DNA from 3 places in the Arthrobacter sp. NPDC080082 genome. Region 3 is predicted to be linked to each of the others. Evidence: riboswitches for the same ligand, from Rfam matches in the RefSeq annotation. Region 3 holds a riboswitch; each other region holds the start of a gene.
What was found. Region 3 has a riboswitch for cyclic di-AMP ahead of AB0O44_RS14905 (NlpC/P60 family protein). Riboswitches for the same ligand answer to the same signal wherever they lie in the genome.

Region 1 (5,317 bases), on a different contig from region 3:
ATATCGGGACGTATCGTTAAGTATCGTTAGCGAACCCCTGGAGGAGAGCATCATGCGTAACTCATACCCGATGGGCGGTTTCGGCGCCCCCAGCTTTGATGGCATGTGGCAGGCCGTCGAGGACCTGCGTTCACGCTTCGAAAAGCGCACCGGCAGCCGCGCCGGCCGCGGCGAGGTCCGCTCGGCCGTACTGGCGCTCCTGGCGGAGCGGCCCATGCACGGCTACCAGATCATCCGCGAGATCGAGGAGCGCAGCAGCGGCAGCTGGAAGCCGAGCGCCGGCTCCGTCTACCCGACCCTGCAGCTGCTGGCCGACGAGGGCCTGATCCGCGCCGAGGAGTCCAACGGGCGGAAGATCTATTCCCTGACGGACGCCGGCCGCGAAGAGGTCTCCGGCGGCACCTCCGCTCCCTGGGAGTCCGCCGACGCGGACCAGGCCCCCGGTTTCGGGGCACTGCCGAAGGCCGGCATCGAGCTGGCCCAGGCCGCATCCCAGGTGGGCCGCACCGGCACGCCGGAGCAGGTCAAGCAGGCCGTGGCCGTGCTGGACGAGGCGCGCCGCCGGCTGTACTCGATCCTGGCCCAGGACTGACGCGGGTGGCGGAGGCTGGCCGGGCCCGGGCGGACCCGGCGGCCGGGACAGGGAGCACCCGCGCCCGCTACCGGAGGATCCTGCGCTTCGCGGCCTGGCACCTCGCCGTGACCTGGTGGCACGAGCTGCTGCTCCCCCGCCTGGGCCTGCGACGGATCACCGAGCGCAGCCGGACCCGACGGATGATCCGCTTCGCCCGGCGCTTCCGCGCCCTGGCCGTGGAGCTGGGCGGCCTGATGATCAAAGTGGGCCAGTTCCTCTCCTCGCGCCTGGACGTCCTCCCGCCGGAGATCACCAGGGAACTCGAGGACCTCCAGGACGAGGTTCCCCCGGTCGCGTTCCCGGCCATCCGGGACCTGGCCGAGGCAGAACTGGGCACACCGCTGGAGAACATCTTCGCCGTCATCGAGGAGACGCCCATCGCCGCGGCGTCCCTCGGGCAGGCGCACCGCGCGACGCTGCTGCCCGCGGCGGCGGAGGATGCCGGCATGAGCGGCGTCGTGGTGAAGGTTCAGCGCCCCGGGATCGAGGCGATCGTCGACGTCGACCTGGCCGCCCTGCGCCGGGTGGGCGGCTGGCTGAGCCACTTCCGGCTGGTCTCGGACCGGGCGGACATGCCCTCCCTGGTGGAGGAGTTCGCCCAGACCAGCCTCGAGGAGGTCGACTACCTGCAGGAGGCGGCCAACTCCGAGCGGTTCGACGCCGACTTCGCCGGCGACGAGCGGGTGGCGGTCCCCCGCGTCGCCTGGGAACGGACCACCCGCCGGGTCCTGACCCTGGAAGACGTCACCGCCATCAAGATCACGGACACGGACGGCCTCCGCGCCACGGGGATAGACCCCGTGGAGGTGGCTCCGCTCTTCGCATCGGTGATGTTCGACCAGCTCTTCACCACCGGGTTCTTCCATGCCGACCCGCACCCGGGGAACATCTTCGTCACCCCGGCCCCCGGCGCCGGAGGGCTGCCCTGGCGGCTGACGTTCATCGATTTCGGCATGATGGGCGAGGTGCCCCCGGGCACCCGGAGCGGGCTGCGGAAGCTGCTCATCGCGGCGGCCGCGCGCGACGGCGGAGGCCTGGTCTCTGCGATCGGCGAGATCGGGGTGCTGCTGCCCACGGCGGATACCGCCGAACTGGAGCGGGCCATGTCCCGGCTGTTCACCCGCTTCGGCGGCATGGGCTTCGCCGAACTGCGCGAGGTGGACCCGCGGGAGTTCCTGGCCTTCGCCAACGAGTTCGGCGAACTGGTCCGCTCGCTGCCGTTTCAGGTCCCGGAGAATTTCCTGCTCATCATCCGGGCGATGTCGCTCACCTCCGGGGTGTGCAGTTCCCTCGACCCGCGCTTCAACCTCTGGGACTCGGTGGAGCCGTACGCGGCACGGCTGCTGCGCGAGGAGCGCGGAAACCTCCTGCAGGACGCCGGCCGCCAGGTCTTCGACGCCGCGGCGGTGGCCTTCCGCCTGCCGCAGCGCCTCGACCGGCTGGCGGCGCGCGCCGAGGAGGGTTCCCTGACCGTGGGCAACCCCCGGCTGGAGCGCCAGGTGGCCCGGCTGGACCGCACCGTGCGCCGCGCGGTGTCCGCCCTCCTCTTCGCCGCCCTGCTGATTGCCGGCGCCATCCTCCGGCACGACGACCCGGTGCTCGGAACGGCACTCCTGGCCGTCTCCGTGCTCCCGCTGCTGCATTCCGCCTGGCCGGGACGCCGCGGACCCTGACCGCCGCTTTGTTCCCTAAGCCCGCCGCTGACGCGGCCCGGCTGCATCTCAAGCCGCCACGCGGAGGCCGGTGACTGCCGTTACTTAATTGTGATTAACCGGCTCGATGCCGTACGGTCGACGGGTGGACCGTCAACGTTGGTCCCAATTCCGTGCGTCGCTGAGCTCTGCCGCGCCCGGGATCCGCTAGATATAAGGCAGAGGCGGGGGACCCAAGTGTCCCGGGTATGGCGTTGGCCTGCCCTCGGGGTGAAGCCGTGGTGTCCCACGGCCGGATGACCTCATCCGAACCCGACAGCTAACTCCGCAGGCGTTGAGAGGTAAACCTTCCATGTCTGCACCCCAGGATCAGACGTGCGCCCCCGCGCGCCGTCGTGACCAGTCCGCTCCCTCCCCCCTTCGACGCACCGCCCTTCGGCTGAAGTCCCCCCGCGTCCTGTCCCTCGCCGCCGCGGCGGCCGTCGCCGTCGTCGGCCTCGGTTCACTCGGCCAGGCCACCCTGAACAGCCTGACCCAGGCGCAGGCGTCGGAGGTCTCCCAGGCCGCCCCCGCCTCCGCCCCGGCCTCGCCGTCGGCAACACCGGCCGCACCGGCCAGCACGGCGGCCGCCGCCCCGGCAACCACCGCGGCCCCCGCACCGGTGCAGGCCGCTCCCCCGGCAGCCGCCCCCGCGCCCGCCGCGGTGCAGGCCGCCCCGGCACCCGCCCTCGCCGTAGCCTCCACCGGCGGCCCCGCTCCCCTGGGTGTCCCCGGCAACTGGTCCCTGGCCTTCAACGACGACTTCAACGGCGCCGGCCTGGATACCAACAAGTGGGCCGCCTGCTGGTTCGCGCCCGGCTGCGGAACTATGAACAAGGTCAGCACCAGCCCCGCCAACGTCTCGGTCAGCAACGGCAACCTGGTCCTGAACCTGGCGTCGGCCACTTCCGGTGCGCTGGTCTCCTCCAACCCCCGCGGCGGCGCCGGCACCGGCTACCAGTTCACCACCGGCTACGTCGAGGCCCGGATCAAGTTCCCCGGCAACGCCAACGGCCTCTACAACTGGCCGGCATTCTGGTCCACCGGCCAGTCCTGGCCCGCCACCGGCGAGAACGACATCGCCGAGGTCCTCAAGGCCAAGATGACGGTCAACTACCACTCCACCAGCGGCGCCCAGAACCAGGGCGGCGTGGGGGGCAACTGGGCCAACGAGTACCACACCTTCGGCCTGCACCGGATGGCCAGCTCCTCGGACGTCTACTTCGACGGCGTCAAGGTCAAGTCCTACCCGACCAACGACGGCAACGCCCCGCAGTACCTGGTCCTGAACGTCGGTGCCTCCTCGACCAACCCGGCCTACGGCCCGGCGTCGCAGGTCCTGGTGGATTACGTCCGCGCCTGGCAGTAGCCCGGACGTACACTGGCTCCCATAACGCCGCGTAAACCACGGAGGAGCCACCATGTGCCGACTGTTCGGGCTCCACGCCGGCGCCCGAACGGTCCGCGCCACGTTTTGGCTGCTCGACGCGCCGGACAGCCTGTCCGTCCAGAGCCGGCGCGAGCCGGACGGGGCGGGCATCGGCACCTTCGACGAGTTCGGACAGCCGCACGTGGCGAAACAGCCGCTCGCGGCGTGGGAGGACCACGCCTTCGCCCGGGAGGCCAGGACGCTGCGGAGCACCACGTTCCTCGCGCATGTCCGCTACGCCAGCACCGGCGCCCACACCGTGGCCAACACCCACCCGTTCGAGCAGGACGGGCGGCTGTTCGCGCACAACGGCGCCTTCGGTGACCTGGACCGGCTGGACGCACGGCTCGCGGAGTTCGGTGTCGCCGACCTGGTCCGGGGGCAGACGGACAGCGAACGCCTCTTCGCCCTGATCACCGCCGAAACCCGGCGGGCGGACGGCGACGTCGGCGCCGGGATCACCCACGCCGTGGCCTGGGCCGCCGCCGAACTGCCGGTGCTCAGCCTGAACCTGATCGTCACCACGGCCACGGAGCTGTGGGCGCTGCGCTACCCGGAAACCCATGAGCTGCACCTGCTGGAGCGCGATCCCGGGCGGATCCACGGCCCGGCCGCGCCGCTGGAGGCGCGCAGCCACCGCATCCACGCCCACAGCGAGGACCTCGCCGCCGGGCCGCAGGTGCTGATCGCCACCGAGCCGATGGACCACGACCCCGGCTGGCGTGCGCTGGCCCCCGGGGAAATGCTGCGGGTGGGCCCGGACCTGGCAGTCACGTCCACGTTTCCGTTCCCGGACGGGCCCCGGCACCGGCTCGACCTCTCGGATCTCAGCCCCGAGGCCGCCGCCTCGCAGCGTCCCTAGCCAGCCCCGTCCCTAGACTGCCCCGTCCCTAACAAGCCCCGTCCCTCACAAGCCCCGTCCCTAACAAGCAAAGCGCCTAGCTGCGTTCCGCCACCGCGGAATCCGCGGCGTCACCGGCGTGGGCCTGTTCGGCGGGTTTCCGGCCCGTGGCGGGCATCGCGACGACGGCGATCACCGTCAGCACCGCGCCCACCAGCACCGCCAGGAACACCGCGCCGGAGGCCGTGACGACGGTCCCGGGGTTGGTGTCCCCGCCCGGGGTCCCGGCGTAGATTGCGTTGGCGACGGCGCCGAAGACCGCCACGCCGATCGAGCTGCCGATCGATCGGGCGAACAGGTTGGTGCCGGTCACCACGCCGCGTTCGTTCCACTCCACGCTGGACTGGGCGGCGATCAGCGTGGGCGTGGCGACAAGCCCCAGGCCCAGCCCCACGATGAAGCAGCTGGCCGCGACCAGGAGCACACTCGGCGAGGAGGCGGTCAACGCCAGCACCGCGGTCCCCACCACGGTGATGCTGATGCCGATCAGCGCGGTGGTCCGGAAACCCAGGCGCAGATAGAAGCGGCCGGACTGGGAGGCGCTGATCGGCCAGCCGATGGTCAGTGCCGCCAGGGCGAGCCCGGCCAGGATCGGGGACGTGGCGATGGACCCCTCGAGGAAGGTCGGCACGTAGGAGGTCAGGCCCAGCATGACGGCGCCG
Region 2 (5,317 bases), on a different contig from region 3:
CGCCGGGGCCGTGATGGCCCTGACCCCCGTGGCCGTGCTGATGTTCCGCTTCAACAACCCGGATGCCCTGCTGGTCCTGCTGATGACGGCCGCAGCCTACGCGGTGCTGCGCGCCATCCAGGACGCCCGGCTGCGCTGGCTGCTCCTGGCCGGGGTGCTGCTGGGCTTCGGGTTCCTGACCAAGCAGCTGCAGGTGCTGCTGGTGGTCCCGGGCTTCACCGCGGCCTACCTGCTCGCCGCACGCGCCGGCCTGGGCCGGCGGCTGCTGCACCTGCTCGCCACGGGAGCGGCGATGGTGGTGGCGGCCGGCTGGTGGCTGGCCGCCGTCGAGCTCACCCCGGCGGCTGACCGGCCCTACATCGGCGGCTCGCAGGGCAACTCCATCCTGGAACTGACCCTGGGCTACAACGGCCTGGGCCGGCTCAGCGGGGACGAGACGGGGAGCGTCGGCGGCGGCAACGGCTGGGGCACCCCCGGCCTGCTCCGGCTTTTCAACAGCGAGTTCGGCGGGCAGATCGCCTGGCTGCTGCCGTCGGTGCTGCTGCTGGCGGCTGGGCTGCTGTGGCTGGGCCGGCGGGCGCCACGGACCGACGCCGTCCGCGCCTCCGTGGTGGTCTGGGGCGGCTGGGTGCTAGTCACCGGGCTGACGTTCAGCCTGATGGCCGGCATCATCCACCCGTATTACATGGTGGCGCTGGCCCCGGGGGTCGCCGGGTTGGCCGGTCTGGGGTCGGTGCTGCTGTGGCAGCGGCGGGATCAACCCGGTGCCGCCGGGACGCTCGCCGCCGCGGTGGCCGCGGCCGGTTTCATGGCTTTCGAGCTGCTGGGCCGCACGCCCGCGTTCGTTCCGTGGCTGCGCTGGCTGGTGCTGGCCGTGGCGCTGGCAGCGGCCGTCGGGGTGATGGTTCCGGCCGTCCGGGCCCGGGTCGCCGGCGCGTCCGCCGCCGGGACCACTGGCCCGCTGTCCCCTGGCGGCCCGACAGCGGCGCTCTTGGGACGTACGACGGCGGGACTCGCCGTCGTCGCGGCCCTCGCCGGTCCCCTGGCGTACTCGCTGTCCACCGCCGCCACCGCGCACTCCGGCTCGATCGTCAGCGCGGGGCCTGCGGTGGGTGGCCGGGCGGGCCTGCCGGCCATGTTCGGCGGCACGGGCGGAGCCATGGGCAACGCGCAGGGCAATCCCTTCGGCCCGACCAACGGCACCGGGGCCAACAGCAACGGGGCAAACGGCAACGGGGCAAACGGCACCGTCCGCGGCCAGGGCGGGGGCATGGGCGGCGGAATGGGCGGGCTCCTCGGCGCGACCACCCCGTCGTCTGCCTTGGTGGATGCCCTCGAAACGGACGCCGGCCGTTACACCTGGGCGGCCGCCGTCGTCGGGTCCAACAACGCCGCCGGTTACCAGCTCGCCACGCAGCTGCCCGTGATGGCCGTGGGCGGGTTCAACGGCACCGACCCCGCACCCACTCTCGAGCAGTTCCAGCAGTACGTCGCCGAAGGCCGGATCCACTACTTCATCGCCGGCCGCACCATGCAGGGCGAAAGCGGATCCGACGACGCCGCCAGGATCGCCGACTGGGTGACGGCCACCTACCCCGCCCAGAGCGTCGGCGGCACCACGGTGTACCTGCTGGCGAAGTAGCCGCCCCGGACGGTCCGCCGTTTCGACGGTTCCCTGCCGCGTAGACGTCTCCAAGCGTCGGGCATGCAGGGAACCGTCGAAACGGCCCGAAACACAGGACCCGCCCACTGCAAATCGGCAACCAGCCACACCGCGGCGTTACCTAAATGTGACATGAGGGAGAAAGTCCGGTACCGTTTTTATGGTGCGGCCATCGATCTGGCCGCATATCCGGGTCTGACGCCAAACTCTGCCGCTTCCCGGATTCCATGGATTGAGGCAGAGACGGGGAACCCAGAGTTCCCGGGCACCTGCATCCATGCACCCCTTGGGGTTAAGCCGACTCGTTGATCATCCGAGCGGCCGGATTTCTCTTCCGAACCCGACAGCTAACTCCGTAGGCGTTGAGAGGCGAACATGACTGAACACAAGGCACCCGTGCGCCTAAAAGGCGCTAAACGCACCTCCTCGGCCGACGTCGCGCGCCACCGCGCCGACCCGGCCCAGGGCTCGGCCACCCGAGGCCGCGCCAGCTTTGGCTCCAAGGGCAAGCTCACCGCCGTCGCGCTGACCGCGGCCGCCGTGCTGCTGGGCGCCGGCGCCGCAGGCCAGGCCACCGGCACCACCGCCCCGGTCGCGACCGCCACCCAGGCCCCGGCCCTGCAGCTCTCCGACCTGGAACGGCTCGGCAGCTACACCCCGGCCACGGCACCGGCCAGCGTCGAAGCCCAGGCCTCCAAGGTCACCCCCGAGACCCCGGCTCCGTCCACCCCCGCTCCGTCCACGCCGGCCCCCGCACCGGCTGCTCCGGCTCCCGCCGCGGCACCCGCCCCGGCCCCGCAGCCAGTGGCCGTCGACGATCCCGCCGGCGCACAGGCCTACGCCGCCTCGCAGCTGCCGGCCCACGGCTGGGCCCCGAGCGAGATGCAGTGCCTGATGAAGCTCTGGACCCGCGAATCGGACTGGAAGACCACGGCCACCAACCCGTCCAGCGGTGCCTACGGCGTGGTCCAGTCCCTCCCGGCCGAGAAGATGGCCAGCGCCGGCGCGGACTACATGACCAACTACCGCACCCAGATCAACTGGGGCCTGCAGTACGTGCAGGAACGGTACGGCTCCCCCTGCGGCGCCCTGAACTTCCACTACGCGAACAACTGGTACTAAGCCGCCAAGGCTGACGCCACCCCGCGCAGATACAGCAAAGGCACCGGATCTCGTCAGATCCGGTGCCTTTGCTGTATCCCCGGGCGGCCCGTTCAGCGGCCCGAGGGAAAGCGGACGCGCTACCCGGCGATGCCGTAGAGCCGGTCGCCAGCGTCGCCCAGGCCGGGGACGATGTAGGACTTCTCGTTCAGCTTCTCGTCGATGGAGGCCAACACGATCGTGACGTTGGCGTCGGAGAGCTCTTCCTCCAGCTTGGCCAGGCCCTCGGGGGCGGCCAGCAGGCAGATGCAGGTGACGTCGGAGGCGCCGCGCTTGAAGAGGAACTTGATCGCCTCGCGCAGGGTGCCGCCGGTGGCCAGCATGGGGTCCAGGACGAAGATCTGACGGTCGGTCAGGTCCTCGGGGAGCCGCTCGGCGTAGGTGATGATGTCCAGGGTTTCCTCGTCGCGGGCCATGCCCAGGAAGCCGACCTCCGCGGTGGGGACCAGCTTGGTCATGCCCTCGAGCATGCCGAGGCCGGCGCGGAGGATCGGGACCACCAGCGGGGTGGGCTTGGTGAAGGCCGTGCCGATGGTGGTGCTGACCGGGGTCTCGATGGTGACCGGTTCGGTGCGGACGTCGCGGGTTGCCTCGTACGCCAGCAGCGTGACCAGCTCTTCGGTGAGCTGGCGGAAGACGGGTGACGGGGTGTTCTTGTCCCGCAGAACGGTGAGCTTATGGGCCACCAGCGGGTGGTCGACAACGAGAGTGCGCATGGGTCAAAACTATCATCCGGACGCTTCGGACCGCCCCCGCCCGCCGGGTGTCCCGGCCTCGTCCGCCGCCCCGCGACGATGCGCCGTTTCGGCGTCGTGGTGCCCGTCCGGCGCCTTCTCGCGCAGGCGCTGGCCGTTGTCGAAGGTGGGCGCCGGGCCGGTCCGTTCCCGGTGCCTGATCACGTGGAACAGCCGATGCGCCAGGATCACGATGCCCACCCAGCCCAGGCCGAGCGCCCAGCCGAAGATCACGTCGGTCATCCAGTGATGGCCTAGGAACACCCGGCTCATGCCCATCGCGATGATGAAGAGCGCCCCGGCCGTGATCAATCCCACCCGGGCGATGGTGCGCTGGACCTGCAGGCAGGTGAGGTACACCACGAGTGAGATCACCACGGTGGTGTTCAGGGTGTGGCCGCTGGGGAACGACGGCGAGTTTTCGTAGGGCGGGACGGCATCGGCGTGGTCGGGGCGGGTGCGTCCGATGAGCTTCTTGCCCAGGGAGGTAGCGGTGACGGAGACGGCGGCCGCCCCGCCGATGAGGATGAGCGGGCGCCAGGTCCGGGTCCGCCAGATCAACAGCGCGGTGAGGATGCTGGCCAGGATCGGCATGCCGATGCCGCCGCCGATGTTGGTGAACCCGGTGACGAACGCATCCAGGCCGGGGCTGCGGAGCCGTTCCATGGCGGCGAGCATGGGCTTGTCCAGGTTGGCCAGGCCGGCGTCGTCCACCACGTTGTCGTAGACCTCGGCGCTGGTCAGGGCCAGCGCCACCACCGCGATGCCGCCCAGCAGCATGGTGATCCAGAGCGCGGCGTAGGGCACCACCCATTTGCCCCAGCGCCGCATCAACCAGCTCTCAGTCCTGGTGCTCACTGCGTTCTCCCGACGTCCGGTGCACCCACGGTGCACAGCTTGCTTAGGATCGAAACTACCATTGAGCCATGACATCGCCCGAGCCCCGCCATGCCGAGTGGATGGGCCTCGCCCTGAGCGAGGCCCGGCAGGCCCTCGCCACCGCGGACGTGCCGATCGGGGCCGTGGTGATCGGCCCGGACGGGACGGTGCTGGGCGCCGGCCGGAACGAGCGGGAGGCCCTCGGGGACCCGACGGCGCACGCCGAGATGGTCGCCATCCGGGAAGCGGCCGCGCGGCTTCGCGAGCGCCGTGCCGACGAGGGGGCGCGCGACGACGGCTGGCGGCTGGCGGACTGCACCCTGGTGGTGACGCTGGAGCCGTGTGCGATGTGCGCCGGCGCGGTGGTGCTGGCCAGGATTCCCCGCGTGGTGTTCGGCGCCTGGGACGAGAAGGCGGGCGCCGCGGGGTCCGTCTTCGACATTCTCCGCGAGCGCCGGCTAAACCACTGGGTGGAGGTCTACGGCGGCGTGCGGGAGCAGGAGTGCGGGGACTTGCTGCGGGACTTCTTCGCCGAGCACCGCGGCGCCTGATTCCCCGTTCTTCGTCCCGGCGTCCCCTGATCCTGCTTACCGTTCGGCGGTGGCCGTCGTCGACGCTCGCAGCGCGTCGATGCGCTTCCGGCGGGAGGCGGGGGAATCGAGGCTGAAGGCGCGGAAGTCGCCCAGGTCCTCCCGGATCCAGGCCTCCACCTCCGCGATCCGCCGGCTGACCGCGGGCGTCAGGTCGCCGAACACCCAGGCGGCGATCTTCCCGGTCTCCGGGTCGTACTGCCAGAGTCCGATGATCCGGCCACGGTCCAGGATCGGGTGGTCCGGCAGGTCTGCCTGCAGCGCCAGCGAGCTGAGCCCCGCCTTGCGGT
Region 3 (5,317 bases):
GGCTCCAATGGTCGGCTGGGTGCGAGAGGTGGCTGGTCGGCCGGTAAGGACCGCTTCCATTCTGCCCGACGGCGGCCCCGGTGCCGGAAAACGGGCTGTCATAGTCCGGTCAGGAAGCCGGCCCTCAAATTATCCGGAGTAATTCACAATAGGCTAGGCTGTCCGGAGCGTATGGCGGATCCCGGGTGGCCGCACCCCGCACGCTGTACGGTGGAATGACGCAAGGACGGCGCTCAAGGAGCTGAGCTGGATGACGGATCTGATCGACACTACGGAGATGTATCTTCGGACCATTTTGGAGCTTGAGGAAGAGAACATCGTCGCGCTCCGGGCCCGCATTGCCGAACGACTCCGCCACTCCGGACCCACCGTCTCCCAGACCGTCGGCCGGATGGAACGCGACGGGCTGGTCGTGGTCTCCGGCGACCGCCACCTGGAACTGACCGAGGTGGGTCGGCGGCGCGCCACCGAGGTGATGCGCAAGCACCGCCTCGCCGAACGGCTGCTGGCCGACGTGATCGGCCTGGACTGGGCCTATGTCCATGAGGAAGCCTGCCGCTGGGAGCACGTGATGAGCGAACGGGTTGAGCGCCGCATCTTCGAGATGCTGGACCACCCCACCGTCTCCCCGTACGGCAACCCCATCCCGGGCCTCGCCGAACTGGGCGGTCTGCCGACGGCGGAACAGGCCGACGGCGTCGTCAACCTCCTGGACGCCATGGCGGGATATGCCGCGGACTCCAGAATCACCGTGAGCCGGCTTGCCGAACCCATCCAGGTGGAACCCGAGCTGCTGGTGCAGCTGGACGAGGGCGGTATCCGGCCCGGGGCCACCGTCTCGCTGGAGCGGGTGGGGGAGTACATCTCCGTCCGCGTCCCCGACATTGAGGGCGCGCTCGAGCTGCCGCCCGAGGTCGCCGCCCACGTTTTCGTTACCCGCGGGTAGGGCGACGCGGAAGCATACCGTAAGTGTGCTGTTTACTAGCCCGTCTAGGAGATAACGAAATTATTACTACGGGTCTTAATCCCCTATAGTTATCGACTAGTACCGAGACTAAAGCGTTACCTGATCCGAAGCCGAGCTCTGCCAGCGGATCAGGGTGCGAATCACCTTCTGGCAGAGGCGGGGGAACCACTACCGGCCGGTAATTCCGGCCTTGGGGTGAAGTCCGCTAGCGGCAAGCGAACTCTCTGAGGACACCATTTCCGGGTGCCTCTCTGCCTGGATGCTTGCATCGGCGGACCGGGTCTATGCACTCTCTGACCCGAATCCGACAGCTAACTTCGCAGGCTTTTCAGAGAGGAACCACTTGAGCACGCAGACCGTCCGCGGGCGCCGCCGCGCCGCCGGCCCGGCTCCGGAGCCGCGCCCCGCCGTCGACGTCACCGCCCCGCGCCCCCGCGACGCGCACCGGGACGAGCGCCGCAGCCGGCGCAGCCCGCTCCGCCAGGTCGCAGACTTCGCCGCCGTCACCGGCATGGGCCAGAAGGCCGGCATGACCCTGGCCGCCGCTGGCATCGCGCTCACCGTGGCCGTCCCCGTTACCGGCCCCGCTCTGGCCGTCGACGCCCCCACCTCGGGATCTGTCTCCGCGGCGGCCCAGCCCGAGGTCAAGGCCGCCGCGGCCCAGATCGACTTCAACCGCACCGCCGTCACCACCAAGGGCGACCCGGACGGCAAGCTCAAGCAGCTGCTCAGCGCGCAATCCGTCGGCTCCATCACCCGCGCCGCATCCGCGGGGACGCTCGGCGCCCCGCTGGACACCATGATCACGGCTTCGCCCTTCGGTTACCGGATCAGCCCCATTACCGGCGCGGTGGGCGAATTCCACCGCGGCCAGGACTACGCCGCCCAGTGCGGGACGGCCGTCCATGCCGCAGCAAGCGGCACCGTAACCTTCTCCGGCTGGCACCCCTACGGGGGCGGCAACCGGATTGTGGTCGACCATGGCAATGGCCTGGAGACCACGTATAACCACTTGTCGTCATCCAGCGTCCACGTCGGCCAGAAGGTCTCCCGTGGCGATGTGATAGCGATGAGCGGAACAACCGGTGCCTCCACCGGCTGCCACCTCCACTTCGAGGTGATGGTCAATGGGGACGTCGTTGATCCGCTGGGCTGGCTCTAGAAGAGCCCTTCGCAATGCTCACACTTCCGTGACACGCCGTGATCTGAATGTGACATTGAGTCCGAACTGTTGTACCGTATGAAGCACGCCAACTTCACCGAAGTTGGCGCTCTTGAGTGGATTGCCTAACTCTGCCACCGCTCAAGGTCCGTTCGCATGACATCGTCTGGCAGGGGCGGGGGAACCAATTTTGGTCTTCGCAAGAAGGCCTAGGGGTTAAGTCGCAAAGCTTCCCAGGAAGCGGAGCGGCCGGGTGACTCCCATCCGAATCCGACAGCTCACCTCGTAGGCATTGGGAGAGGCTACTTTCGTGTCTTCACGCCACAATGCTGCGCGTTTTCGCGCCGGCGAGGCTCAGTCGAGCCCGCTGATTACCATGCACCGCGTTGCCCTTGCCGGCGCCCGGGATGGTTCACGCAATGCAGTTCCTGCTTTTGGCGCGTCTTCGCAGTACACCCTTCGCTAAAGAAACCCGTTTCGGGGCGATCCGGCGTACCCCCAAGATGCCGGAGCGTCCTTAGTCCCGCCTGTTCAAGAGCGCGGACACAAAGGATCACGAAAGAGAGAACTAAATGACTACTCGTGCAACCATTGCACGCCACCGCGCGGAGGTCACCAAGACCAACTCGCTGGCTGTCATTGCCAAGGCCGTCGGCGACAACGCCGGTGGCATGGGTCGCCAGGCCGCGGTTATCGCTGCTGCCTCCGGCCTGGTCCTGACCAGCGGTATCGCGGCCAACGCCGCTGAGACCAACGTTCAGCGCGAATCCACCTCTGCTTCCGCCACCGAGGTTCAGTCCACCGCTCCGGCCACCATCTCGGCGGCCTCCAGCATCGCCATCTCCTACGAGAAGCCTGCTGTGACTACCGCGGCCGCCCCAGTCGTCGAGGCCCCGAAGCCCGTCGTCAAGGTGCAGGAAGCAGACACCACCGCCGCAGCCACCCCGGCCGCCGGCACCGCGGTCAACGCGTCCGTCGCCACCAAGGCTCCGGCCGCCACCAGCGGCATGGGCGCCTCGATCGCCGCCGCCGCTTACGCTCAGATCGGCGTGTCCCAGGACTGCACCATGCTGGCCACCAACGCCCTGGCCGCCGTCGGCATCCACTACCACGGCTGGCCGGCAGGTTACCTGTCCCTGGGCCGCACCGTCAGCGCCGCCGAAGCGCAGCCGGGTGACCTCGCGTACTACCAGAACGGCGGCATGGGCATGGCCCACATCGCCGTCTACGTCGGCAACGGCATGGCCGTCCACGGCGGCTGGAACGGCGGCACCACCGCCCTCTACAGCGTCAACGTCGGTTCCGGCCCGGTCTTCATCCGCGTCGGCGGCTAAGACCGCCGCTTCCCGCGAAGCTTCGAAAAGGACCCCTGCCACCGGCGGGGGTCCTTCTCTGTTAACCGCCTGGATTGGTGCCGGAACCCTCCGGTGCCAGACCGGCCCGGGATCCGCCACGGATGCCCTGGGGCCCGAAATTCGGTAATCCGGGCCACCCGTGTTTACTCTTGTGGTGTCGATCCTTAGCCTGACCATGCAGAGGGCAGCCGGCCCTCGTGCCACTGGCGGGTGCGGCCGTGAAGAGGGATGCGGATGCGCACACTCGTTCTGAATGCTGGATATGAACCGCTGGCGGTAGTGACCTTCCGCCGGGCACTGGTGCTCGTGCTGACGGGCAAGGCCAGTGTCGTGGCCGAGGGGGACGACCCCGTGGTGGGGCCGCAGGACATCCTCGGCCGGCCGAGCGTCATCCTGCTCAACCGCTACATCCGCCCCCGCTACAACACGGTGACCGCGGTCAGCCGCCGCGGAGTGCTCCGCCGGGACGGCCACCGGTGCGCGTACTGCGCCAAACCGGCCCACACCATCGACCACGTCCAGCCCAAGTCCCGGGGCGGCGCCGACTCTTGGGAGAACCTGGTGGCCGCCTGCCTGCGCTGCAACAACGTCAAGGGCGACCACACCCCGGCCGAGATGGGCTGGAAGCTCGGTTTCACTCCCGGTCCGCCGAAGGGCACCATCTGGCAGATCAAGGAGCTGGAGAAGCCTACCCCCGCATGGGACCCGTTCCTGCTGCCGGAATCCGCGCACTAGCACCGTCGGCCGCCCGCAGGCGGCTAGGCTGGGCGGGTGGAATTCGACGCCGTCATCCTCGCCGGGGGCAGGTCCTCCCGGCTGGGCGGAACCCCCAAGGCCGCCCTCCGCTTTCGCGGGGACACCCTGCTGGAGCGGTCGCTGCTCGCGGCGGCCGGGGCACGCAGCGTCGCCGTCGTGGGCCCGGAAGCCGGCAGCCTCCCGGGCGGCATCCTCCTGTGCCGTGAAGACCCGCCCTTCGCCGGACCCGCGGCAGCCCTGGCCGCCGGGCTCGAGGCCCTTGCCGGCGGCGGGGCGGCGGGCCGAAACCCCGCGCCGCTGACGCTGGTCCTGGCCTGCGACATGCCGCTGGTTGCCGACGCCGTCCACGCCCTCTTCGCCGACCGCTCCCGGGCGCAGCCCGGCTCGGAAGGCAGCGTCGCCGTTTCCGCGGACGGCCGGATCCAGCCGTTGGCCGGTCTTTATGACACGGCCGCGCTACAACGATCGGTGGCGGACGCGGCACGGCACGGCACGCTGGTGGGCGGATCGTTGTTCGGCCTGCTTGCTAGTCTGGACCTGCGGACGGTTCCCGTGCCGCCCGGGTCCACCGACGACGTCGACACCTGGGCGGACGCCCAGGCCCTTGGGGTCGCGCGTCCCGGCGTGGCCGGGAACGGAAGCGGCCGCCCGCACACGACATGAAAGGCCCACCGTGAAGAGCCAGGACGAAACCCTCGAGGACTGGTGCCGCGCGCTGCTCCAGGCCCTCGAGCTCGACGGCGTCGACATCGACATCAACGAGGTACTGGGACTCGCCGGGGTTGCCGCGCACTCCGTGATCCGCCCGGCCGCACCGCTGACCACCTTCATCGCCGGTTTCGCCGCCGGGCTGGCCTCCGGCACCGGCCAGGCCACCGACGAGGTCTCCATGCGGGCCGCCATGGGCGTCGCGCGGAAACTCGCCAAGGAATACGCCGCCGAGGCCCCCGGGGAATGACGTCCGAGCCACCCCGCGACGACGCCGACGACGCCCGGACCGAGCCCGCCGCGCACCGGCACCTGGCCCACACGTGGCAGGAAGCCCGGGAGCTCTCGTTCGACTGCGCCAGCCCGATC

Region 1: linked by a shared signal. The riboswitch ahead of AB0O44_RS11870 (glycoside hydrolase family 16 protein) and the one ahead of AB0O44_RS14905 (NlpC/P60 family protein) in region 3 are both predicted to bind cyclic di-AMP.
Region 2: linked by a shared signal. The riboswitch ahead of AB0O44_RS08735 (hypothetical protein) and the one ahead of AB0O44_RS14905 (NlpC/P60 family protein) in region 3 are both predicted to bind cyclic di-AMP.

The regions. Positions count from the first base shown of each region.
Region 1 covers NZ_JBFBKQ010000005.1:170,252-175,568, forward strand. The annotation lists gene AB0O44_RS11860 (PadR family transcriptional regulator) at 53-592, shown strand; gene AB0O44_RS11865 (AarF/UbiB family protein) at 598-2,307, shown strand; cyclic di-AMP (ydaO/yuaA leader) riboswitch at 2,482-2,632, shown strand; gene AB0O44_RS11870 (glycoside hydrolase family 16 protein) at 2,639-3,694, shown strand; gene AB0O44_RS11875 (class II glutamine amidotransferase) at 3,747-4,616, shown strand; gene AB0O44_RS11880 (MFS transporter) at 4,693-5,317, opposite strand, start outside.
Region 2 covers NZ_JBFBKQ010000003.1:387,620-392,936, reverse strand. The annotation lists gene AB0O44_RS08740 (glycosyltransferase family 39 protein) at 1-1,642, shown strand, start outside; cyclic di-AMP (ydaO/yuaA leader) riboswitch at 1,853-2,040, shown strand; gene AB0O44_RS08735 (hypothetical protein) at 2,039-2,785, shown strand; gene upp (uracil phosphoribosyltransferase) at 2,905-3,540, opposite strand; gene AB0O44_RS08725 (phosphatase PAP2 family protein) at 3,553-4,389, opposite strand; gene AB0O44_RS08720 (nucleoside deaminase) at 4,485-4,988, shown strand; gene AB0O44_RS08715 (crosslink repair DNA glycosylase YcaQ family protein) at 5,025-5,317, opposite strand, start outside.
Region 3 covers NZ_JBFBKQ010000007.1:135,528-140,844, reverse strand. The annotation lists gene AB0O44_RS14915 (metal-dependent transcriptional regulator) at 251-946, shown strand; cyclic di-AMP (ydaO/yuaA leader) riboswitch at 1,066-1,308, shown strand; gene AB0O44_RS14910 (peptidoglycan DD-metalloendopeptidase family protein) at 1,311-2,129, shown strand; cyclic di-AMP (ydaO/yuaA leader) riboswitch at 2,242-2,435, shown strand; gene AB0O44_RS14905 (NlpC/P60 family protein) at 2,702-3,463, shown strand; gene AB0O44_RS14900 (HNH endonuclease) at 3,719-4,219, shown strand; gene AB0O44_RS14895 (NTP transferase domain-containing protein) at 4,256-4,903, shown strand; gene AB0O44_RS14890 (DUF6457 domain-containing protein) at 4,914-5,198, shown strand; gene AB0O44_RS14885 (molybdopterin-binding protein) at 5,195-5,317, shown strand, end outside.